4 regions of the Comamonas thiooxydans genome follow, and region 4 is predicted to be linked to each of the others. Evidence: riboswitches for the same ligand, from Rfam matches in the RefSeq annotation. Region 4 holds a riboswitch; each other region holds the start of a gene.

Region 1 (5,986 bases), 1.3 Mb from region 4:
TCGCTAATTGGTTTTCTTGCAGCAAAGTACCGCCTGTCCCGCGTGCTCATGCTCTACCTCGTCATAAACGCAGCATTGATGTGCGCGTTTGTGAGCTTGCTTGGCAGCTTGGGTATGGCATTCGCTACGGCCTTGGCCATTGGCGTGTTTGTCAACGGATGCGTGGCTGGCCTCTATGCGTTGACACCAAACATCTACACAGCGACGCAGCGCGTTACAGGGCTCGGGTGGGCAATCGGCGTTGGACGCATCGGCGCTATTGTCTCGCCGCTGGTAGCGGGCAAGCTCATTGACGCCAGCTGGAAGCCGGACCAGCTCTTTTCGCTCTATGGTCTTGTCTTCTTGGGTGCAGCATTAGCCGTTTATCAACTACAGCGCAGGAATACGGCTTCAACTGCGCCTCAGCCATTGGTGATGCATGATGCCCCTGAAACAGTCGATTGATATGAATTTCTGACCGACTGCTCCTGGCCGGTAGCACTATTTCGTGGACCTGGCTGAAAAAGAAAGCTAAGCTGTCCGATCTGGCTCACCTATCGGTGTGTTTGCTTCCTTGTTCATGCTTGCGCTCACACTATCGGCCAGAAGTAGGCATGTGATTCAGTGAGTACCGTATGCATACTGATGCACAACCCTCCGAAATTCTGAATTGAAGGGAGTTCATTGCTCATGCTCGTCTCAGCCAAGGCTATCGGTTTGATCTGCACTGGCGTGGCGGCAGCTTGGCTGATACGCAATCTAAGCAGATTGCCTGAGCCGTTTCAGAGTCGTAGATGCCAGGGCGTTAAGTGGCATTGGGCATTTCCTCATGCAGCGAAGAATGACATACGCTCATTTCTAAGCATGTTTACTCGTGCATTTGGATTCCCGGAAAAGAAACAACTGTCTTTCGAGCCCGCAGACACTTTTTTGGGGATCTATCGCAGCCTGTATCCATACAAGTGGATGCCGGATGCTTTAGAGCTTGAGACTTTTGCATCGATGCTCAAGAAAACGTATGGCATCAGTCTTGCTGATGTTTGGAGTGAAAAACTGACACTCGGAAAGCTGTTCTCTCTTACCCAGAATAAAACGGGCCTTGAGTGAAACCGCATGCCTGCTTAGGCCGCAAGTTCTTGTTTGAGCGACGTGATAGCGGACTTTCGGGAGTGCATAGGGCGTCAACTGATTGCCACAGTGAAACCTGTCAGTGGAGCAACCCCAGTGCGAGGGCTCGGGTGACTGCACTGGACCTGTGATCGAGAGGTTGCAATGTAGTCATGAGTAGCAACCATCGCTGCTCAGCGGGTAATGGCATGAAAAGCTCAATCTGCTCCGACAGGGCGACAACCGACTTAGGGTTTGCAAAGACCCGCGCGAGTACGCTGATTGCAAGGCGCAGCCGGATCAGGATCGCGCCACAGCCCGACTTTGCGTGCTATGGCCTCTTGCTCGGCAAACTCATACTGTCCACGCGCCTGAGGAGACTGCACGTGGTCACAGGCGCGGTACCACCAGGCCATGCCTTGGGTGATCATGGCCAGGCCAGCATCGAGCGTGCGCGGCCCGTTGGGTGCTGATGCGGGCGTTACCCAAACAGAGCAGACCTGTCGCTGGTACCGATCTGTCTTGGTGCAGCGCAGTTCGGCTTCCTTACGAAATGTCAGCTCAGCCAATGCTTGTCGGGCGCTCTCGCCGAATGGCTGCTTGCGCTCGGGTGCATCGATGCTCTGCAGCCTGACCGTGACCTGCTCATAAGCGCCAGGCTCACCACAGCGGACGGTCAGGGTGTGGCCGTCGGAGATGCCGATGACGAGGCAGAGAAGGGGAGCGGCAAGCATGGCTTCAGTCTATTGGGCAAGAAAAAGGCCCGCAATGCGGGCCAATCATCAATCCAGATAGATGCACAAGTTGTTGATTTCAATTGCCTGCGATTGCTCGGCTTTGTTTGATTCTTCAGGCCGTCTTCGTGGCTGGAAAGCAAGCAAATCAACAGCTTGTGTGTGTAAAGGTGTCTGCAAATGCCACCGGTTCGTCATCCTGAACCGGGGGTTCAGGTGGGCAAGAGCAACCTATCGTTGGGTTCATCTGACGCGAGACGATCACGCTCAATAGGTGATTTATCAAGCCCATGCTCGTTGAGCATTGGTTCAAGGAAATATAAAAACCGGCAGATTTGCAGACGGTTTTATTCTAACGGGTATTGGCAGTCGCGCGGAGGTCATGACTGCTTTGCTGCTGAGGTTACCTGATCAGAGCAGCCTGGCGTCAGCATCCAGTGCCTGATCGAGCTTGAGCACCAGTTGTTCGGCAAGCTCCTGCTGGCGCTGCAGCTCAGCCTGGGCAGCCTCATTGACCTCGGGGGGCGTGAACTGTTCCTGAGCAAGCGTCTGCATTTCTGCCTGGGCGTTGGCCATAAGGGCTTGCTGGGCATCGCGGTCAAGCACGTCGAAAGCCATATTGAGGGCTGCCAGCACTGCCACACGCTCGCGCGAGCGGACTTTGCCGCTGTCACGGATGCGGGTCATGGCGTCGTCCACGCGGCGAACGGCTTCCTGCACACGTTCTTCTTGACCATCGGGGCAGGTCAGCACATAGCTTTGCTGCATGATTTGCACATCGATCTGCTTCATGGGCGTCAGTGGCGGGTCTGGTGATGGAGGGTGACGGCTGTCACTCTCCCTGGTTGGCGGGCAGGCGTTCGATCAATGCATCGACGCGCGCACGTGCGGCCTGCAGGCGCAGACGCAGCAAATCGCGCTCTTGCGTCAGAGCGATGACCTGATCGGTGAGCAGGGTGTTGGTGCGCTGCAGTTCCTCGTGGCGCACCAGCAGACGCTCTACGCGCTCGGCAATGAGATCAAGAGAGGGCTGGGTGGTCATAGACTCTGCCATTGTAGGTCTTGCAGTCCGTGGGTGAGTATAAATGTGCAGGCAAATTCAGCAGTTTGCGCCAGAGCACAGGCTGCTTGACTATCGCAATCGTAAAACTGCAATATTTCTCTCAAAATCGTAGCGTGCTGCACAAGTTCTGTGTGCCTCAAACGCATGTTTAAGGTAAAAAATCGTCACCTGAACCGCGCGAGGCTACTTCGAATGAAGGATTCGCGTCGCGTGGCGCTCATTACAATGGGCGCCTGTTGGTGCTCGAGACTGCTTTTCTGTGGTCTCAGTTCAACGGGAAGCAGGGAGGGGCTGGTCAGACGCACTGGCACTCCGAACCTGCGCTGCCCCCGCAACGGTCGGCGAATGGAATGCTGTGGCATTCCGCCTTTTTCCCCATGGCCACTGGCGCTGCGCGCTGGGAAGGCCGGCAAGAGGATGATTCGCCTAGCCCGGATACCGGCCAACATGGGTTGCCTGCATTCTGTGCAGGTATGTTTGCTCAATGTCGGCGGGTAGGCTGATGTGGGCGTATTCAAGTGTGCTTTCCATGAGTCCGCAATCTTCGTCCCTGCGCATGGCGCAGGTGGCTTCGCGCGCACGCGCATCGTTTGTTCTCCGTCCCACTCTTCTGGCATCTGCGTTGGCAGTGGCGTTTGCCGCACAGGCTCAGTCAGCTGCACAGGCCGATGCGGTGCAGATGAAAGAAACCGTGGTCACCGCCAATCGCATCGAGCAGCCTTTGTCCGATCTGGTGGCCGATATGTCGGTGGTGGGCCGTGAAACGATTGAAACGGCGGGTGCCGTGGGTGTGGCCGATGTGCTTTCGCGTCTGCCGGGTGTGCAAATGGTGCGCAACGGCGGCGCTGGCTCGACCACCAGCGTCTATCTGCGCGGTGCCGACACGCGCTTCACTGCCGTCTATATCGATGGCGTGCGCGTGGACTCTCAGTCCACGGGCGGGGCCTCCTGGCAGGATATTCCGCTGGAAGCGATCGACCGAATTGAAGTGTTGCGAGGCCCGGCGGCGGCTGTCTACGGCTCTGACGCCATCGGCGGCGTGGTGCAGATTTTCACCAAAAAAGGCGAGGGCAAAGCCAAGCCCTATGTGGGCCTGGGCTGGGGCAGTCGTGGCACGGTGAAGGCTCAGGCCGGCGTCAGCGGCGGCGTCGCGGGCTGGGACTATAGCCTGGGTGTTTCGCATGCCAGCAGCAACGGCTTCAATGCCAAGACCTCTGCGGGCTTCAATCCCGATGCCGATGGTTATCGCAACAATGCCTTCAACGGGCGTGTGGGCTACCAGATCAACAACAATCAACGTGTTGAAGCCACGGCTCTGACCAGCTACATGAATGCGGGTTATGACGCCACCGTCTCCAAGACCAGCCCCATGGCTGACGACCGCAGCATCTACAAGATGAATGCGGTCGGCCTGAACTGGCTGGCCAAGTGGAGCGATGTGTACAGCACGCGCCTTCAGTACACGCAGTCACGCGATTTCTACCAGACCAAGCCCAGCGTCTATGAAACCGACACACGCTTGCACAGCTATCTGTTCCAGAACGAGTGGCGGTTGGGAGCGCAGACTGTGACGGCCGCGCTGGAACGCCGTGAGGACAAGCTGGTCAACAACGGCCTGGATATCGGCAGCCGCAATCGCTCCCAGAACGCACTGGCACTGGGCTATGGCCTGCATGCTGGCAAGCACACGCTGCAGCTCAACGCCCGTCATGACCGTGACAGCGAGTTCGGCGGCCACACCACGGGCAGCGCTGCGTATGGCTATGAGTTCATGCCCAACTGGCGCGCAACCGCATCGGCCGGCACTGCCTTTCGCGCACCTACGCTCTATCAGCGCTTCAGCCAATATGGCGATGCCAGCCTGTCGCCCGAAAAAGGCCGCAATGTGGAACTGGGCCTGAAATGGGGCAAGGGCAGCGACAGCTTCTCGGCCACGCTTTATCGCAACAATGTCTCCAATCTCATCAACTATGTGGGTGGGACGGGCACCTGTGCGGGCAATACCGGCCAATACGGCGGCTGCTATGCCAACGTGGCCAAGGCCCGTTACGAAGGCATCACCCTGGCCGCCACCACCCGCTTGGGCATGGTGAATCTGCAAGGTTCGGTGGACTTCCAGGATCCGCGCGATACCGATAAGGATCTGCAACTGGCTCGCCGCTCCAAGCGTTACGCCAATCTGTCTGCCGACACCACACTGGCCGGCTGGAGGCTGGGCGCCGAAATGCAGGCCGCCGGAAAGCGCTTTGACGATGCTGCCAACAAGACCGTGCTGGGCGGTTACACGCTCTGGAATCTGAGTGCACAAAAGCAGCTGACACGTGAATGGAGCCTGGTGGCGCGCATCAACAATCTGGCTGACAAGCGCTATGAGCTGGCCCGAACCTATGCCACCGAAGGCCGCAGCGGCTATATCGGGGTGAAGTGGGAAGCCAGGTAAGAGGCCATGACAGTCACCGCAATGCATGAAGCAGGGCTGCGCTGTCCTGCGCTCTTGATCAGTGCTCCGGCCTCCGGCCAGGGAAAGACCACCATCACGGCAGCCCTGGCTCGCCTGCATGCGCGCCAGGGACGCAAGGTGCGCGTGTTCAAGTGCGGGCCGGATTTTCTGGACCCTTACTGGCATGAGCTGGCAAGTGGTTCGCCCGTGCATTCGGTAGATTTGTGGATGACGGGCGAGGCGGATGTGCGCCAGCGCCTGCATGAGGCGGCCCAGGAGGCCGACCTGATTCTTGTCGAAGGCGTGATGGGCCTGTTCGACGGCAACTTCAGCGCGGGCGATCTGGCGCAGTTGCTGGGGCTGCCCGTGCTGGCCGTGGTTGATGCCTCGGCCATGGCGGGCACTTTCGGGGCGCTGGCCTACGGCTTGCAGCATTACCAGGCCGGCCTGCGCTGGGCCGGCATGCTGGCCAACCGGGTGGCTACGGCTCACCATGCCGATCTGCTCAGGCAAGGCCTGCGCGACCAGTCACTGTGGCTGGGGGCCATGCCCGGGGTGCAACTGGGCGATGCGGCAGTCAAGGCAAGGTCTGCGGCGCTGCTGCCCGAGCGCCATCTGGGCCTGATCGCCGCCCACGAGCTTAGCGATGCCCTGCAGCGCCTG
Region 2 (5,986 bases), 1.2 Mb from region 4:
CCCGCTGGACATGGATGCCGCCGCGCCCTGGAACGGCCCGCGCCCGGCCGCGCTGCAGCAGCAGGATGCCGGTGCCTGGCGCCACGGCGGCGACACGCGCGAGCGGCTCGAGCTGCTGGCCCTGCAGGTCATTGCCCGGCCCGAACTGGCCCGCGACTGGCCGCACACACTACGAGTGCTGACGCGCATAGAGCAGCAGATTGCACCGTCACTGGACGCCTGCGGCCCGCAGGAGCTACTGCAGTTCTCGCGCGCACTGCAAGGGCGCTTTGTGCCGCCCGGGCCCAGCGGCTCGCCCTCGCGCGGGCGCTGCGACACCTTGCCCACAGGGCGCAACTTCTACACCGTGGACACCCGCGCCATCCCCACCCAGACCGCCTGGGCGCTGGGACAGCAGTCCGCGCAGCGCCTGCTGGAGCGCTATCTGCAGGAGCACGGCGAATATCCGCAGGCCATCGGTCTTTCCGTCTGGGGAACAGCCACCATGCGTACCGGCGGTGACGATATCGCCCAGGCCTTTGCCCTGATCGGGGTTCGCCCCAAATGGGCAGCCGGCAGCCAGCGCGTGACCGACTTTGAAGTCATTCCCGCCGTGGGGCTGCGTCGCCCGCGCGTCGACGTGACGCTGCGCATCAGCGGCTTTTTCCGCGATGCCTTTCCCAATGTGGTGCAGATGTTCGATGCCGCGGTGCGTGCCGTGGCCGAGCTCGATGAGGACGCCGAGGACAACCCCATCCGCGCGCGCGTGCTGCGAGATACGCAGGCAGCCATGGATCAGGGCCTGATCGCCGAAACGGCCCGCGAACAGGCGCTGTGGCGCGTTTTCGGAGCGCCCACCGGCAGCTACGGCGCCAGCATGCACGAGATGCTGCGCACCGGCCAGTGGACCGATGCTGGCGATTTTGCACGCCACTATCTGCACTGGGGTGCCTATGCCTACGGCCAGCAGGCCGATGGCGTGCCGGCCCGCGCCGCACTGGAGCGGCGACTGCAGGCACTCGATGTGGTGCTGCAGAACCAGGACAGCCGCGAGCATGACCTGCTGGACTCCAGCGAGTACTACCAGCATCAGGGCGGCATGGTGGCGGCCGTTCGGCACCTCGGCGGCAGCGACCCTGCCGTCTATCATGGCGACCACGGCAATCCTCAGTCTGCCAGGATTCGCTCCCTGGCCGAGGAGATAGGCCGTGTGGTGCGCGCCCGCGTCACCAACCCAAAGTGGATTGCGGGTGCCATGCGCCACGGCTACAAGGGCGGCTTCGAGATGGCGGCGACGGTGGACTATCTGTTCGGCTTCGATGCCACCACCGCGCTGGTATCGGACCAGCATTACGCCATGGTCACCCAGGCCTATGTGGAAGATGAGAGCGTGCGCCAGTTTCTGCGCCAGCACAATCCACAGGCGCTGGGCGATATCGTTTCGCGCCTGCTGGAAGCCATAGACCGCGGCATGTGGGAGAAGCCCGGCGAGCACCGCCAGAGCCTGCTGGCCCAGATGCTGGAGCACGAAGAATTCATGGAAGGACAACTTTCCCAATGAGCCCGAACCACGATCCGGCACCCGTATTCCCACTCTCTGCCATACAGGGGCAGCCCACCCTGGTACAGGCCCTGCTGCTGGCCGCGATAGAGCCGCAGCTGGGCGGCGTGCTGATTCGAGGTCCGCGCGGCACGGCCAAGTCCACGGCGGCCCGTGCACTGGCGGATCTGCTGGCGCCTGCGCCTTTCGTCACCCTGCCGCTAGGCGCCTCCATCGAGCATGTGACCGGCAGTCTGGACCTGTCCAAGGCGCTCTCGGGCCACGAAGTGGGCTTCGCTCCGGGTCTGATCGCCAAGGCGCACGAGGGCGTGCTCTATGTCGATGAAATCAATCTGCTGCCCGATGCCATCGTCGATGTGCTGCTTGACGTGGCGGCCTCCGGCATCAATCGCATAGAGCGCGACGGGATCTCGCACAGCCATGCCGCGCGCTTTGTGCTGATCGGCACCATGAACCCCGAGGAAGGCATGCTGCGACCGCAGCTGCTGGACCGGCTGGGCCTTTGCGTGCAACTGGACAATGCCAATGATCCGCAACTGCGCAGCAGCATTGTCAAGGCCAGGCTGAGTTTTGATCAGGACCCTCAGGGCTTTGCCCGATCTTGTGCAACCGAGCAACAGAAGATTCGCCAGCGGCTGGTGCAGGCCCGCAGCCGTTGCCTCAATCCATCGGAGCTGGCATGGAGCGATGCCGTCCACGAGGCCGTGGCCCTGCAGTGCATTGCCGCCCAGGTCGACGGGCTGCGTGCCGACCTGGTCATGCTGCGCGCTGCACGCGCCCTGGCGGCCTGGCAAGGCAGTCAGCGCATTACGCCCGCACATGTGTCCGAAGTCGCGCCACTGGTGCTGCTGCATCGCTCCAGCCAGTCCGATCCTGGCAGCGCCAGTCAGCCCCGGCAGACACCGGCCAGCACACCGCCACCCACGCCCGCTGCGCCATCCGACACGGACAGCAAAGACCGCGCAGAGCCCGGCACCCAGGCGCCAGCGTCTCATTCACCGGCCACCCGCGAGCCCGGCGCCACGAACTCCTTGCCTCAAGACACAGGCCCGGGCCTCGAACAGCCGCCTGCCGGCTGGGGACAGGCTCAAGCCGTGAGCAGCGTCGTCTTCGAGCCTCAACAGGCCGACGCCATGGCACAGGCAGCCCTGGAGGCCCTGGCCGCAAAAAAAGCCCGAGCCTCCGGTCCGCTGCGCTGAGCGCCGGCCGGGGGCAAGTCGGCTTCGAAAACCATGGCCCGGCCCTGGCCAGCCATGCTGTACCCAGCGTCCACAAGATGCCAGGGGCATCAATTGACTGGACCGCCACCCTGCGCCAGCGCCAGGGGCTGCCACTGGCACCCGCACATCTACGCTGGCGCCAGCCCGAGGGAGCGGTGCGCAGGCAACACCTGTTCCTGCTGGACTGCTCGGCCTCCATGGTGGAGAGCGGCGCGTTCGCCCAGGCCAAGGGCCTGCTGCTGCAGTGGCTACGCCGGGCTTATCTGCAACGCGAATCCGTGGCACTGCTCTGCTTCGGCGCAGGCCAGCTGCACTGGCTGCTGGAGCCCACGCGGGCGCCACGCTGGAATGCCGACCTGATCGAGCCGCTGCGCGGCGGTGGCGGCACGCCTCTGGCCCATGCCCTGCAGTCAGGCTGGCAGATGGCAGCCAGATACTCCCGGCAACCATCCTGCCTGTGGCTGATCAGCGACTTCCGCAGCCCCGATGTGCTGCAACTGGAGCACGGGCCTGTACCTGCCGTGGCACAGATTCTGGTGGACTGTGAAACTGCTGCGGGCCAGAACAGGCGTCTGTTTGGCGGTGCCGATCGGCTGGCAAAGGCCTGGCCGGATACTCTGCGACTGCCGTTGAAATTCAACTAAAAATCGCCTCCATCGCTTAACGGTAAAGCGCCAACAGCTATCTATTTTGATAACCATCTGACAGGGCATCATGCCGGCCAGCCGGCTCGCCTTATCGATATCCGGCAGCCGCACAGGCGGCAGGAAAGCTGCTGCCAGGCCGATGATTTGGGCCTGGTGCACCGGGTTATCGCGTAAGATCGCGCCACCACAGGTGCCTCATGGCGTGCTCTGCGCGCGGAGGTGAAACGAGAAGCAGGTGGATGGAGTCTCCATCAATCCTGCACTGCACCCGCAACGGTAATCAGAGATATGGCGATGCACGCTCTGGCCCACGGCCATGGCCGCCACTGCGAAAGCGGGAAGGCGCATCGACATGCCACCCTCAGGTGGGCTCTGTAAGTCCGGAGACCGGCCTGATGTGTACAAGGCGCAGCGGGATTGCATGTGGCTTGTGATATGCCGGCGCCTGCGCGCGGCTCATCACCTCTTCATTTCCCTCTGCACATTTTGTTTGTCTGGCCCGGGTATCGGCCAAACCGACCGTGGATGACCTATGTTGCATGGAATTTGCCAGTCAGATTTGTCCCAGCGGGCCGGCCGTGCCTTGGCCGCGTCGCCTGGAGCAGCGCTTGTCCAGCCCTGAGACCATCCAGATTCGTGGCTGGTGCCCCAGCACCTGGAAGCCCATGCAGGCACAGGACGGCTGGATCGTGCGCGTACGCCCTCGCTGCGCGTCCCTAAGCGCCGCTCAGTGGCTGGTACTGGCCGAGCTCGCACGCACCCATGCCTCGGGCCAGATCGAGTTGACCCGCCTCGGCAATCTGCAATTGCGCGGCGTGCACGAATCGGCCCTGCCTGCCTTGCGCACGGCGCTTGTTGTCTCGAGACTGGCCCCTGCCGATAAACAGGCAGATCTGGCGCCTGCCGTGCATTGCACTCCGTTCTATACAAGAGGAGATCGCACCCATGCACTGGCTCTGGCGCTTTCCGGTGCAGCGGCGCGTGACCTCAGTCCCCTGGCCTTGCAACAGCTGGGCATTCCGGCCCTGCCCGGCAAATTCGACATGCTGGTCGACGATCCGCAGTGCCATCTCCGAAACATGAGCTCCGACCTTCAGCTATGGGCCTGCGCCGATGGAGGCTATGGGCTTGCCCTGGGCCAATCGGACGACTGGTATGGCTTTGAGACTGCACCGGCTGCCGTGCAGGCAGCCATACAGATTGCCCTGTGGTTTGCCCGTGAGCGCAGCGCGCAGGCGGCAGGCCGATTGCGCGGCCTTGCCAAGTCCATCGACCTTCAGGCCTGCGGACTCGCCAAGGCCAGTCATAACCTTGAGCCCCGCACTCCGGACAGGAACGCTGCCAGGTCGTTGCGGCCCGGAGCACTCAACCCTCACGGCCTGCTGCTCGGCGCCCCGTTGGGGCGCCTGGACGCATGGGCCATGCAGAAGCTGGCGGCTCTCATGCCCGAACAAGCGGAGATCCGGGTCACGCCCTGGAAATCCTTGCTGCTGCCGAACAAGCACCTGGATTCACTGCCTGCCCGGCTCGATGCCAGGGACTGGATCAGCCAGTCTGCGGATGTGCGCCTGCGGGTCTCGGCCTGCACCGGCGCCCCCAACTGCCCTCAGGCCCATATCCCGGCCCAGCCCATGGCCTTGCAATTCGCCAGCTCACAGAAGGCGGACCGGCATCTTCATATCAGCGGCTGCGCCAAGCTCTGTGCCCTGCCTGCCGATGCGACAAATGTGGTGTTTGCCAGCCAGGACACAGCGGGCCAGATATGGCTGCACGCTAGCCCCGCCGAGGCACAACCGTCGACCCGGGCATCCATTCCCTATCGACCCCTGAACTCCGATCCTCACGATATACAGCAACAACTCAATGACCTACAACTATGAAAAGTGCGGTGAAGAGATTTACCGGCAATCGTTCAGCATCATCCGCCGCGAGGCCGATCTCAAGCGTTTCAACCCCGTGGAAGAGCGGGTCGCCTGCCGCATGATTCACGCAGCCGGCATGGTGGAGCTGGCCGCGCATATCCATTTCTCCCCGACCTTTGCGGAAGCCGCGGAAGCCGCGCTGCAGCGAGGAGCACCCGTGCTCTGCGATGCACGCATGGTCAGCGAGGGCATCACGCGCAAGCGCCTGTCGGCACAGAACCCCATCATCTGCACCCTGCAGGACCCGCGTGTGCCAGCGCTGGCCGCCGACATGGGCAACACCCGCAGCGCCGCAGCACTGGAGCTGTGGCGCGAGCATCTGGACGGCGCCGTGGTCGCCATCGGCAATGCGCCGACCGCCCTGTTTCATCTGCTCCATATGCTGCAGGACCCGGGCTGTCCGCGTCCGGCCGCCATCGTCGGCTGCCCGGTCGGATTTGTGGGAGCAGCGGAGTCCAAGGACGCGCTGCGCGAATGGGGGCAGATTCCGTTTGCCATCGTGCAAGGGCGCCTAGGCGGCTCCGCCATCACGGTTGCCGCCATCAACGCGCTGGCAACCACGGTGGAGTAGGAAGAGTCACCATGAATCACGGAAAAATCTTCTGCGTGGGACTGGGTCCCGGCGATCCCGACATGATGAGCGTGAAGGCCGACCGC
Region 3 (5,986 bases), 1.2 Mb from region 4:
AGGATACGGTAGATCATGCGCAGCAGCGTGGACTTGCCACTGCCGTTGGGCCCGAGCAGGCCCACGAACTGGCCACGCGCCACCTGCAGGCTGACATCACGCACGATATGCGCCGCTGCGGCCTGAAAGTTGAGCTGACTGGCCTGCAAAAGCAGTTCGCTGTGGCTGGGTGCCTGAGCTTGATGGGCTTGGAGCATCACAGGCTCAGCCTTTCCCGGGAATTCTTGCGGCACAGCATCCAGACAAAGAAGGGGCCGCCCAGCAGCGAGGTGATGACGCCCACAGGCACTTCGGCCGGGGCAAAGCTGATGCGCGAGAACACATCGACCCAGACCAGGAAGATGGCGCCCACCAGCGCCGCCACGGGCAGCACGCTGCGATGCTCGGCCCCCACAAGCATGCGCGTGACATGAGGCACGATGAGGCCCACAAAGCCGATTGGGCCTGTCAGTGCCACCAGCACGCCGGTGACCAGGGAAACCAGCACAAACAGCCAGCGCCTTGTGCGCGTGGTGTCCACGCCCAGCGTCATGGCGGTTTCCTCGCCCGCGAGCAGGGCATTGAGTGAGCGCGCCTGCGTCAGCAGCAGAACCACGCCAGCCAGCAGCAGCAAGGCTGGCAGGCCCAGCTCGTCCCAGCGCGTGCCGGCCAGGCTGCCCAGTGTCCAGGTCAGCACCGAGTTAGCCAGCTCGCGCTGATCGGCCGTGAGCACGATCAGGCTGGTGACGCCGCCCAGGCAGTAGGCAATGGCCACGCCACCCAGAATCAGGCGCGAGGCCAGTAGCCTGCCGTGGGCATGGGCGAGAAAATACACCGTGGTGCAGGCGGCCAGCGCACCGCCAAAAGCGCCCAGCGGCAGGGCCAGCTCGCCCGCAAAGGCCAGTGTGCCAAAGGCCAGTACGCTGACCGCGCCTACCGAAGCGCCAGACGACACGCCCAGCAGATAGGGGTCGGCCAAGGGATTGCGCACCATGGCTTGCATGGCCACGCCCACCACGGCCAGACCTGCTCCGGCCAGAGCGGCCAGCAGCACGCGCGGCAGGCGCACCCGCCAGACGATTTGCTGCTGGGCCACGGTCCAGTCACCTCCGGACCCACCAAAGCTCAAGCCCAGGTTGTTGAGCTGCAGGCCTATTTCATGCGCCGTGATCTGCCATGCCAGTTGCGGCGCCATGCGCACCGGCCCCAGCGTGATGGCCAGCGTGAGCGAAAGCAGCAGCAGCGCGATCAACGCCGCCAGCCACAGTGCCAGTTGACGGCGCTGGGCCGAGAAAGCATTGGCGGTGGCGCTGACCGAAGCCGCACTGCTTGGGTGCTCGGCGGTCTGCATCATGGCTCGCTCACCTGCTCGGGTATCTGCTCGGGGTGCAGCGCATGGGCCAGGCGCTGGGTGGCGGCGACATTGCGCGGGCCTGGCGTTGCCTCGGCAAACTCCAGCAGCACGAACTTTTGCTCGCGTATGGCCTTGAGGTGGGCCAGCTCGGGCTTGGCCAGTAGAAACTGGCGTTTGCCGTCGGCCACGGGCCTGTCGTTATCGACGATGACTATCCAGTCCGGTTCGCGGGCAATCACGTCTTCCCAGTTGCCGCGCATCCAGCTGCTGTCCAGATCGTCAAAGATATTCGTTGCGCCCGCGGCCTCGATCATGGCCTGGGGCATGGCATAGCGGCCCGTGGTGACGGGGATGTCTGTGCCGCTGTCAAACACAAAGACCTTGGGTTTGTGGCTCACGTTCTGGAGGGCATCGGTCACGCGCTGCAGCTGGGCGCGCTGCTTGCCCACCAGCGCCTGGGCGCGTGCCTCGATGTCAAAGATGCGGCCCAGGTTGAGCAGGTCGTTGAAAGTGTCTTCCAGCGAAACGCGCTCGCGAGCCACCTGGCGTATGCAGGATTCGCTGAGCACATAGCTGGCAATGCCCAGCTCCTTGAGGCTGGCAGGAGTGATCTGGCCGGGTCTGAAGCCATAGGACCAGCCGCTGAAGACAAAGTCCGGCTGGGCGTTGAGCAGGGTCTCCAGGTTCATGCCCTGGCTGGACAGATCGGGCACGCCGGCCAGCAGCGGCTGCATGGTGGTGGGCAGGCGGCTGATGTCGCGCAGACCGCCATAGCCCACAAGCCTGTCCTGCAGGCCCAGGGCAAGAAACATCTCCAGCAGATTGATGCCGTGCACCACGGCACGCTGCGGAACTTTGTCATAGACCACGGGCTGGGTGCAGACATCGATGGTGAGCGCTGTTTTTGCCGCCTTGCTGGTTGAGGCTTGCGGGATGCTGCCGGCCTGATGGCTTTCGCCGCAGGCGCTGAGCGCTGCTGCCGAAGCCAGCATCGCGACAAACCATAGTGGTTGCTTCAGTAACAGGAGCTGCTGGCGAATGTACTTAAAGGACTTCATGGCTGAAAGTGTCTGAACTCAAGAAAATACAAGCGCAGGCAGCTACTGATATCAAAGCGATGCATGGCACTTAGAACGTGAACTCGGCCGTGAGATCGACGCGCCGCCCCTCACCCGGGTAAGCCTGTGCCGCCCTGGCGCTGGAGACGGCCGAGTAGGTGTAGAGCTTGTCCGTCAGGTTGCGCAGCGTCAGTCGATAGGTGCTGTGCGGCTGGGGACGCCAGCTCAGTGCAGCATCCCAGACGGTGTAGCCGCCACTGCGCGCGGTGTTGGCGTTGTCCGCAAAGCGGCTGCCCACTGCACGTGCGCCCAGCGATGCCTGCCAGCGGCCCAGGGTGTTGTGGGTGGTGTAGTGGGCCCACAGATTGGCGGTGTTGCGCGCCACGTTGGTGGGACGCTTGCCGGAGCGGTCGGCGCCACCGGCTTCGATCAGTTGGTCATACTTGGCGTCGACAAAGGCGTAATTACCCTCAAGGCGCCAGTTGGGTGACAGGCGCATCACCGCGCTCAGCTCCAGCCCCTGCGAGCTTTGCTTGCCGCCTTGCACGGACAGCAAAGCGTTGTTCGGGTCGCGCGTGATGATGTCTTTCTTCTCGATGCGATAGGCAGCGGCCGTCCATTCGCCCTGGCCCTGGGCGAACTGCTGCTTCAGGCCCAGCTCAATCTGGCGTGCCGTGGTCAGCTTGAAGGGGCTGTTGCCCAGGTTCAGGGTCAGCACATTGGTGACGGGGTCATGGCCTTGGGATAGCTGGCCGTAGAGGCTGGTCTGGGCACTGAGCTTGTGCGTCAGACCCAGGCGCCAGGCCGTTCCGTTCAGACGTTTGTCGAAGGAGCCGCTGCCCACCAGGTCATTGCGCTCAAAGTCCGTGAGGGCGCGGCGTATGCCGGCCAGCAGCAGCCATTTGTCGCTCAGCGTCCAGGCATCCTCGGCATAGAAGTCATGCGTGGTGGCCTGAGTGCGATAACTTGGCAGCATGGGCGAAGTATTGGGCCAGTAGCCCAGCGAGGGCTCGTTCACGCCGATGGTCGCGCTGCCCGCATAGTCGTTGCGTGCAAAGTTGAACCGGGCGCGGCTTACCTCCCAGCCCGCTACTACTTTGTGTGCACCGGCCTGGATGGTAGTTTCCAGCCGATTGCCGGTCTGGGCCAGATCGTGGGCCAGCTCCAGATAGTCACCCAGCGTCACTTGCTGCTTGCTGGGGTTGTAGCTATAGGCTTCGATGTTGCGCCAGTAGCGGTCGGCCTTGAAATGGTAGAGCTCGTTGCTCACGCTCAGCCAGTCGTTGACCTGGTACTGGACACGGGCGCGCACGCGCTTGTCCTTGATGCGGATATCGCTGTCAGCGGTGTTGAAGTTGCGTCCCAGCAGCTCGGGCACGATGGCACCGTTCATGGTGGGCGTGCCGAAATAGCGTGCAGGTTTTTCGTCGCTGACATCGGCCAGCAGTTCCATGCGCAGGGCCGCCGTGGGTTGCCAGCGCAGCGTGCTCATCAGCTTGCCGCCGCTGGCGCGGCTCATGTCGTGCTCGCCATTTGTGTGGTGGCCATAGGCATCCAGGCGGTAGCTCAGCGTGTCGCTCAGTGCGCCGCCCATGCCCAGACCAAGCTTGGCCGTACCGTGCGAGCCGGCCCCGACCAGTACTTCGCGCACCGTCTCCTTGCTGGGCTGCTTGCGCACCACATTGGCCGTGGCGCCCACGGTACCCGTGCCATAGACGATGGAGGCAGGGCCGCGCAGCACTTCCACGCGCTCATAGCCCCAGCTGTTGGCAGGGTAGGGCGTGGTCGACGAGGCCACGCTCAGGCGCACGCCGTCTTCGGCGATGCCCACCGAGTTGGTGCCGGTGAAGCCGCGCGTGCTGAAGGACAGGCTGCTGTAGCTGGTTGCAGACAGTGGCGTCATGCCCACGGTGCGGCCGATGATGTCGGCCATTCGGCTGTCACCGCGCTCCTGCCAGGTCTGCTCGTCCACATAGTCGAGGCTGGCGGGCAGGTCGCGGGTGGCGATGCCGGTCCGGCTGCCCGATGTTGTTGGCTGCGACAGACCCAGTCCGCCAGGGGCGTTGTCCGTGACCTGTACGGTGGGCAGTTGTGCTGCCGAGGAGAAAGTGGAGGGGCTTGAGCTGTTGGCCGAAGGTTCTGCGGCCAAGGTCAAGGCAGGTGCCAAGCCGATCAGGGCAGCAGGCAGGGCGAAAGATTTCATGTCGTCAGCGAGAACTGACCAGCCTGCATGCATGTGACGAGACCATGACCGGCGTCCGGAGTGCGCCTGGGTGTGCGCGCCTGTCGCCAATCAGCTGCCGTCACGCTGCTCCCCGCAGACGGTCGTTGCAAATGCCGACTGCCGGAATTGCACCCGGACGGTCAGCGCTTAACAGGCCGGTATCCGGGCTGGCAGATTGCGCGAGGCATGCCACTTCGTCTTCCCAGCGCTGCCGCGCACCTCTTGAAGAGGCCACGTAGAACGCCAGTGACTGACTCTTGCAGGTGCAAAAGCCGTGAAGTGGATTGATCTGCTTACCGTTGCGGGGGCAGCCAAGGCTTTGAACCTTGTTCCCGTTTAACCCGATGAAACATCGGGCACCTGCTACGTTGAACAAGCTTGGCAGACCGCAGTCTGAAAGATCGTTCGCGAAAAATTATATAGCACTGGCCATCGGCAGTGACTACGAGGCGGGATCCATGGCGACAAGGACAGACACAGGGCCAGCATCGGCATTGCGGCAGGCATGCCAATTGCCGTCAAACATCTGTCGCAGTAGAAAAACAGTCATGGCTGTTTTTTGAGTGAATCTAGTCAAAACTGAGCTGACATTTGTGCATAAAAATAGAGGCTGAGAAAGCCCCCCGATTCTGAGGACACCATGAGCATCTGGTCCATCGACGCGCAGACCGTCACCCACAGCATTCAGCTCGCTGTTGCGCCGGTTTTTTTCCTGACTGCCGTGGCCGGCATGATTGGCTCCGTAGCGGGGCGGCTGGCCCGCATCATTGACCGGGCCCGCAAGCTGGAGGAAAGCCTGCGCACCCTGGACGATCACGATCTGATCGCCCGCCACCTCAAGGAGCTGCATTTTCTGCGCGAGCGCGGGCGGCTGGCCAACGTCTCCATTGCACTGCTGACGTTGTGCGGCATGTGCATAGGGCTGACCATCGTGCTGCTGTTCGTGGGCCAGGCCTACGGCGTCAACGGCCATGGCTATGCCGTGTTCAGCTTTCTGCTGGGGGTGCTGGCCTTTGTGCTGGCGCTGTGCTGCTTCCTCTGGGAGACCATCATGGCGACACGCATTCTGGACTTTCATATGCTCACCCAGGCCAGGGCGGCAGTGCGCCATGTGGAGTCCGAGCATCGCCCCTGATTGCGCTGCGAGACATGTTTTTCCTGCCTCTGATCCTGGTGCCCATCGTCTTCCTGATGGCACTCGTTCGCCTCTATCAGATTCCCGTGCAGCTGCGTTCGGGCCGGTTGCGGCTGGTCGAGCGCGGCAGGCCGGGCTTGCGCCTGGCCACCTTGCTGGCCTATGCCGGGCTGCTGACGGGCAGCGGGGCATTGCTTGCGGCCTTGGTGTATGCAAGCTTTTTTGCGGCCGACCGG
Region 4 (5,986 bases):
ACCAGGTTGCCACTGGCGCTGGCCCTGGTGGCGGACTGTCCTATGTGAACAGCAATGCTGGCACCACTTCCGGTTATGGCGCAACTTCGGCAGCTATTTCTGGGCCTGGCGGCGCATGGACCAACACCGGATCGGGCGCAACTTCGGTGGGTACCGTCCATCAGAACGCTGGAGCATTTGGCAACGCTGGCTACTTCTCCAACGGCGGTGGCACCTCCGGTACTGCCGGTGCAGGCTCAGCGGCCAATGCCAACTAAGGCAGCTGTCCCAAGATAGTTGTGTTTGTCCCGAGCCTGGCTGCCTGGCCGGGCTCGGGCAACGTAGGAGCAAAGCATGAAATTCTCAATAGCTCTGTTAAGTCTTTGCGTTCCTTTGTGCAGTTATGCGCAAAGTGCCGACAGCAGCGCGCAAAGCTCCTCCAACTCCTCATCCGTAGGGGCGCAACAGAACCAGTCGGTCACTATTGTCAATCCGGTTGCATCTCCGGCAGAGAGCCGATCAACGGCCACGATGGAGAGCAGATCCACTTCAACGTCAGATCAGAACATAACAACGAGTGGAACGACCACGCAAAACCTGAATAACACGGTGTCAGGAACGTCCAAGAACATCGTCGAGTACAGCGGCACATACACACTGAAGAACGTTCCCAGCGTGAGCGGTCCCAACCTCACAACCAGCAATGACACCTGCATGGGCAGCAGCAGCGGCAGTGCCAACGGCCCTGGCTTTGGCGTGAGCTTCGGCACAACCTGGACGGATGAGCATTGCAAGCGCCTGAAAATGAGCCGCGAGCTCTGGAACAAGGGCATGAAGGCCGCCTCGCTGGCTATGGACTGCATGGATCCTGCCGCTCGCGTGGCACTGGAGATCACGGGGTCGAAATGCCCGCAATCCATGACCGCAGATGAGCGTCGGAACAACTACGGGCCGGATGCTTCGGCACAAGGTAGCCCAACTCCTGCTGCGCCCCCTTCAGAGGCCCAGTCAAGTTTTGCACCGGAAGTCACTCGACCTGCGGCTGCCACCTCTGTGATGGAAGATCCACGTACAGCACAGCTGTACGACAACTAGCAGGCGTGATTCCTAATCTAGGAGACCGCTATGGGCAAGACTCTAGCTCTTTTAGCGATTGCACTATGCTGCGCTTCGTCTTTGGCTGCACCCGACTCTAGAGCCATCAATGAACCGTTGAGCATTCAACGCCAGGTCTTTGGCAGCGGTGAACAAGGTGCGACAGGGATGCAGCAAGCCGAGCCAGTGGGTGACTATGGAGTGTGGCATGTACCGCAGTACCTGCCTGGTTACCCTACTGCAGCAACGATCTGGCCCCGCGCCATACCTGTGAAATGCAAGGACAGGCAATGCGAAGGCTATGCGATTACCCCGCAGATGGGGCCAGGTGAGTACCTGTTTTTTGTGCCGACAAGCGAATAGACTGGTCAAAGGCATCACAGGGCGACAGCACTCGATTAGTGCTAACCGCAACTCACCTAACAAGGGCGGCTTCGTGCCGCCCTTGTTGATATTTGGTGTGCAGTTACGTAGCCACTCACCACTTATAAACGCACATACAGAGGACCTGTACGCGAGAACAGCGGGATGAGACAACACACCACAATCATTGGTGCAACGCGATTGTTCAGAGCAGCACCAAAATAAAGCCTTGCGCCCAGAGATCGACGCTGACACGCATTTCGAGGTGATTTCTCAGTGCCACCTGCTTTCAGTGATGTGCAGTACACAGAACGCGGCTGAGATGTAGGACGCCTATCGCTTTATTCATAGCAGCACATCGCCCTATATGCAGTCAAATAGCTACATTTAGGCGCGGGCGGGCGCATCAATTTTCAAGGGTGAACTGAAACGCTAGCGCCAGTCTGCATGGATCTACAACAATGACCAAAATCTAAAGATGCCAGACCTCTTGAGTCGTGTGCGGGAAAATAGCACGAATGCCGGATGTGGCCCCAAAGAAATTGGTAGCGCGGCTGAGGGAGTAGGTTCGAGCGCGAGGATAAAGACTGGACTTCCGGCCCGTGGGTAAACGGCGCCAGTGAAGAATATACATCTGACTCAACTCCTGGCAAACAGCCCTTTCAGGAATGCCCAAGGAACTGATCAGACCTCTTTATGCACTTCAAGCATACGTTGCATATGAATGGTTTGCCATAGCGGATCTGCTTCGCGGTCGATCACCTCGAAGCCTTGGGTCTGCCAGAACTCGACGGCCCCTGGCAAGAAGGGATGTGTGTGGAGGTAGAGCACTTGCACCTGTTGAGCCTGTGCATGTAGCTTCAATGCATCCACTAGTGCACCACCCACGCCGGATCGTCGAAACTCTGGGGCGACAAACAAGCGCACTAGCTCAACCACCTTCAACTGATGAAAGTTCAGTTGGGGAAATCTGCTGTCGTAGTCCCGGCAAGCAATCGTGGCCTGTACCCTTTGCTGGGAGTCGAGCGCTGCCAACATGCAACCGCTGCCTGAGAGGTAGGTCTCTTCGAAATAGCGCAGGTCCGGAGGAATTTCCAGCGTGTTGCCTCGCCCGGCGAACATGGCAATGCGTGCTTTTTGCAGAAAATCTTGAACCTTGTGCAACTCGCCAACACGCTGGATAGAAAAGCTGTTCATGCGGGACTTAGATAGGAGATCTGAGCGCATTCGGCACTTTGACCTAGGACTGTTGCTACAAAATCAGCTACATTACCGCAACTTTGGTTTCGCCAGAACATGCATGCGCACTCACGAATGCATGAGGGAATCCAGGGTCAGGTGCTCTTTGACACCGGCCCATGAAATGGAACTGCCCCCGCAACTGTAGGCAATGAGCCAACCATCACACAGCCACTGAACCTATGTTTGGGAAGGCGATGGCCAGCGATGATTTGCCAGTCAGGAGACCTGCCAGAGTACCAACCAATCATTGCCGGCGGGGTGTCCGGGAAGTGAGCATTTTCATCGCTCCGGTACCGCGTTGCTGATTCAGGCAGGCTGCAGGCGCATGGCTTGCTATGTCTTCCAGGGGGCTTCCGCCGCTTCTGGAGAGATATCCGATGCTGCTTCGAAGCCTTGCCGCCGCTGCCTTGCTCGCCTGCTCATGGTCTGCTTACGCGACAGACTATCCTTTGCAGCTGCAAAACTGCAGCTACACAGTCACTCTCGACAAAGCTCCCTCATCGGTGGTCACCATCGGTCAAGCAGGCACCGAAATGCTTTATGCCCTCGGGCTGGGCGACAAGGTGGCGGGCACCGCACTCTGGTTCAATCCGGTACAGCCCCGCTTCAAAGCCATCAATGACAAGGTGCCGCGCCTGTCCGACAACATTCCCAGCTTTGAGTCGGTCATCGGCAAGCGTCCTGCCTTGGTGGTGTCGCAGTTCGAATGGATGGTGGGCAAGGATGGGGTAGTCGGTACCCGCGAGCAGTTTCATGATCTCCACATAGCCACCTATGCCATGCCGGCGGATTGCGAAGGCAAAAATAATCTGGTCGGCTCGGACGGCACACGTACCGCCAGCTACGACGTGAAGGCCTTGTACAAAAGCATCCGCCAGTTGGCGCAGGTCTTTGATGTCGAAGCCCGAGGCGAGAGCCTGGTCAAGGATTTGAGCAAACGCCAGGCTCAGGCGGTGGCCAAGGTCAAATCCTCCAAGCTCAATAACCTGTCTGCAGCACTGTGGTTCTCTAGTGCTGATCTCGCAGCCGACCCTTATATGGCTGGTAAAAACGGGGTGGCAGGCTACATGATGCAGACGCTCGGTTTGCGCAATGTCGTCGGCTCTGCAGAAGAATGGCCCACGGTGGGCTGGGAAACCATTGCCAAGGCCAACCCCTCGATCCTGATCATTGCCCGCATGGATCGCCGCCGCTTTCCTGCCGACGATTACCAGAAGAAGCTGGACTTTCTCAAGAAGGACCCTGTCACCCAGCATATGGATGCCGTCAAGAACGGTCGCATCGTGATTGTGGACGCTGACGCCCTGCAAGGCTCCATCCGCCAGGTGGATGGCATGGAGCAGATTGCCAGTGCGGTGCTGAAAATCGAAGGCCTCTCCAAATAAGCCGAGCACAGCGGATGTCGCGCTTCAGGTGCGATATCCCAATCGCAGTGGCATGAATACCTCTACGCTGACTTCAACTTGGCCAGCCATGCCGGCCAGCCAGTTCCTGCGCGCAGTCCTGCTGACGATAGCCGCAGCGGCCATGCTCTTGCTGGCCATTGTTTTGGGCATAGCCATAGGTGAGACCGATATCTCGGCCCGCATTGTGTATGAGGTGCTCACCAACCGGCTGCTTGGGACCAGCTATCCGATAGATCCGATCAACGCGGGGATCGTCTGGAATTACCGGCTGACGCGAGCCTTGGTCGCCGCCAGTTGCGGGGCTGGCCTGGCAGTCTCCGGCGTTATCTTGCAGTCGTTGCTGCGAAATGCCTTGGCGGAGCCATATCTGCTCGGTATCTCTGCAGGCGCGTCCACAGGGGCCGTGCTGGTTTCGGTGGCCGGTCTGGGGGCCGGCTTCATATCGATGACCACGGGAGCCTTTTTCGGCGCGGTGTGCGCATTTGCCTTGGTGGCACTGTTAGCCCATGCCGCCGGCGATGGGGGGTTGCGCAACGGCGGCCAGATTGTGCTGGCCGGCATTGCCGGCTCGCAGCTGTTCAATGCACTGACCTCGTTGATCATCACCAAATCCGGAAGCGCAGAGCAGGCGCGCGGCATCATGTTTTGGCTGCTTGGCAATTTGAGCGGTGTGCGCTGGCCAGACACCGCTCTGACGGCCTCGGTGGCCGTAGCTGGCGTACTGGTGTGCCTGCTACATGCCCGTTCTCTCGACGCATTTGCCTTCGGCAGCGAGTCCGCTGCGGCGCTTGGGGTACCGGTGCGCCGCGTGCAGCTGACTTTGCTGCTGGCTGCAGCGTTGATGACTGCGGTGATGGTTTCGATCGTCGGAGCTATCGGCTTCGTCGGGTTGGTTATCCCTCACTCGGCACGCCTGATTGTGGGCGTGCGCCATCGACGCCTGATCCCCGTCAGTGCAGTGATTGGAGCCATCTTCCTGATTGCTGCCGACGTGGTCTCACGTACCCTGATCGGGGGACAGGTTCTGCCCATTGGTGTGATTACCGCTCTGGTCGGTGCGCCTGTGTTCGCCTGCATCCTGCTCAGGAGCCAGAAAGGTCGCTCATGAAAGAGGCCTTTGACAAGCCGAAGAATACGGCGGCCATAGAAGCGCGGGAGATCAGCTGGAAGATCCGAGGTACCCCAATCGTTCAGCAGGTCTGCTTGCAGGTGCGTCCGGGTGAAATGCTGGGGTTGATTGGGCCGAACGGCTCTGGAAAATCCAGTCTGCTGCGTCTATTGTCAGGCGTGCTTAAACCCAACTCCGGGGAGGTTCTGCTGGAGGGCCAGCGACTGCATCAGTTGCCTCGTCGTATGGTGGCGCGCCAACTGGCTTTTGTGGCACAGACTGCCGATACTGCGGATGCCATCAGTGTGACCGAGGCGGTGGAGCTGGGGCGTACTCCCTGGCTATCAGCCATTGACCCCCTGTCGAGCGTTGATCGATCGATTGTCCGAGATGCGTTGCGCGACGTCGGACTACTCTCCAAGGCAAACAGCAACTGGAGCACCTTGTCAGGCGGGGAGCGCCAAAGGGCACACATTGCCAGGGCTCTGGCGCAGCAACCGCGCCTGTTGCTGCTGGATGAGCCCTGCAATCATCTGGACGTCCATCAACAGCTGTCACTGTTGCAGTTGATCCAGCGTCTTCCAATCACCAAGGTCGTCGCGTTGCACGACCTCAATCAAGCCATGGTCTGCGACCGGCTGGCCGTCATGCATCAGGGCCAGTTGATTCAGCTGGGCGCACCTCATGAAGTGATGAGCCCGGATTTGCTGGAGCAAGTCTTTCAAGTCCAAGTTCGCACCTTGATCGATCCGCAGGATGGCTGCCGCGTTCTGCGCTTCCAGCCAATGCCAAG

Evidence for each region. A riboswitch is a leader RNA that binds a small molecule or an ion and turns the genes downstream of it on or off. The one in region 4 is predicted to bind cobalamin.
Region 1: linked by a shared signal. The riboswitch ahead of CTR2_RS10220 (TonB-dependent receptor domain-containing protein) and the one ahead of CTR2_RS16050 (ABC transporter substrate-binding protein) in region 4 are both predicted to bind cobalamin.
Region 2: linked by a shared signal. The riboswitch ahead of CTR2_RS10440 (nitrite reductase) and the one ahead of CTR2_RS16050 (ABC transporter substrate-binding protein) in region 4 are both predicted to bind cobalamin.
Region 3: linked by a shared signal. The riboswitch ahead of CTR2_RS10485 (TonB-dependent receptor) and the one ahead of CTR2_RS16050 (ABC transporter substrate-binding protein) in region 4 are both predicted to bind cobalamin.

Annotation. Positions count from the first base shown of each region.
Region 1 is NZ_AP026738.1:2,208,270-2,214,255, forward strand. It holds gene CTR2_RS10195 (MFS transporter) at 1-444, shown strand, start outside; gene CTR2_RS10200 (hypothetical protein) at 670-1,086, shown strand; gene CTR2_RS10205 (thermonuclease family protein) at 1,335-1,820, opposite strand; gene CTR2_RS10210 (cell division protein ZapA) at 2,232-2,612, opposite strand; gene CTR2_RS10215 (hypothetical protein) at 2,653-2,862, opposite strand; cobalamin riboswitch at 3,104-3,344, shown strand; gene CTR2_RS10220 (TonB-dependent receptor domain-containing protein) at 3,413-5,323, shown strand; gene CTR2_RS10225 (cobyrinic acid a,c-diamide synthase CobB) at 5,330-5,986, shown strand, end outside.
Region 2 is NZ_AP026738.1:2,257,589-2,263,574, reverse strand. It holds gene cobN (cobaltochelatase subunit CobN) at 1-1,540, shown strand, start outside; gene CTR2_RS10450 (magnesium chelatase ATPase subunit I) at 1,537-2,739, shown strand; gene CTR2_RS10445 (vWA domain-containing protein) at 2,817-3,404, shown strand; cobalamin riboswitch at 3,579-3,817, shown strand; gene CTR2_RS10440 (nitrite reductase) at 3,947-5,287, shown strand; gene CTR2_RS10435 (precorrin-8X methylmutase) at 5,271-5,900, shown strand; gene cobI (precorrin-2 C(20)-methyltransferase) at 5,912-5,986, shown strand, end outside.
Region 3 is NZ_AP026738.1:2,268,464-2,274,449, forward strand. It holds gene CTR2_RS10470 (ABC transporter ATP-binding protein) at 1-197, opposite strand, end outside; gene CTR2_RS10475 (FecCD family ABC transporter permease) at 197-1,333, opposite strand; gene CTR2_RS10480 (ABC transporter substrate-binding protein) at 1,330-2,391, opposite strand; gene CTR2_RS10485 (TonB-dependent receptor) at 2,462-4,594, opposite strand; cobalamin riboswitch at 4,752-4,994, opposite strand; gene CTR2_RS10490 (DUF2721 domain-containing protein) at 5,256-5,750, shown strand; gene CTR2_RS10495 (hypothetical protein) at 5,765-5,986, shown strand, end outside.
Region 4 is NZ_AP026738.1:3,468,512-3,474,497, reverse strand. It holds gene CTR2_RS16070 (hypothetical protein) at 1-257, shown strand, start outside; gene CTR2_RS16065 (hypothetical protein) at 589-1,074, shown strand; gene CTR2_RS16060 (hypothetical protein) at 1,105-1,437, shown strand; gene CTR2_RS16055 (GNAT family N-acetyltransferase) at 2,122-2,634, opposite strand; cobalamin riboswitch at 2,702-2,926, shown strand; gene CTR2_RS16050 (ABC transporter substrate-binding protein) at 3,015-4,064, shown strand; gene CTR2_RS16045 (FecCD family ABC transporter permease) at 4,117-5,193, shown strand; gene CTR2_RS16040 (ABC transporter ATP-binding protein) at 5,190-5,986, shown strand, end outside.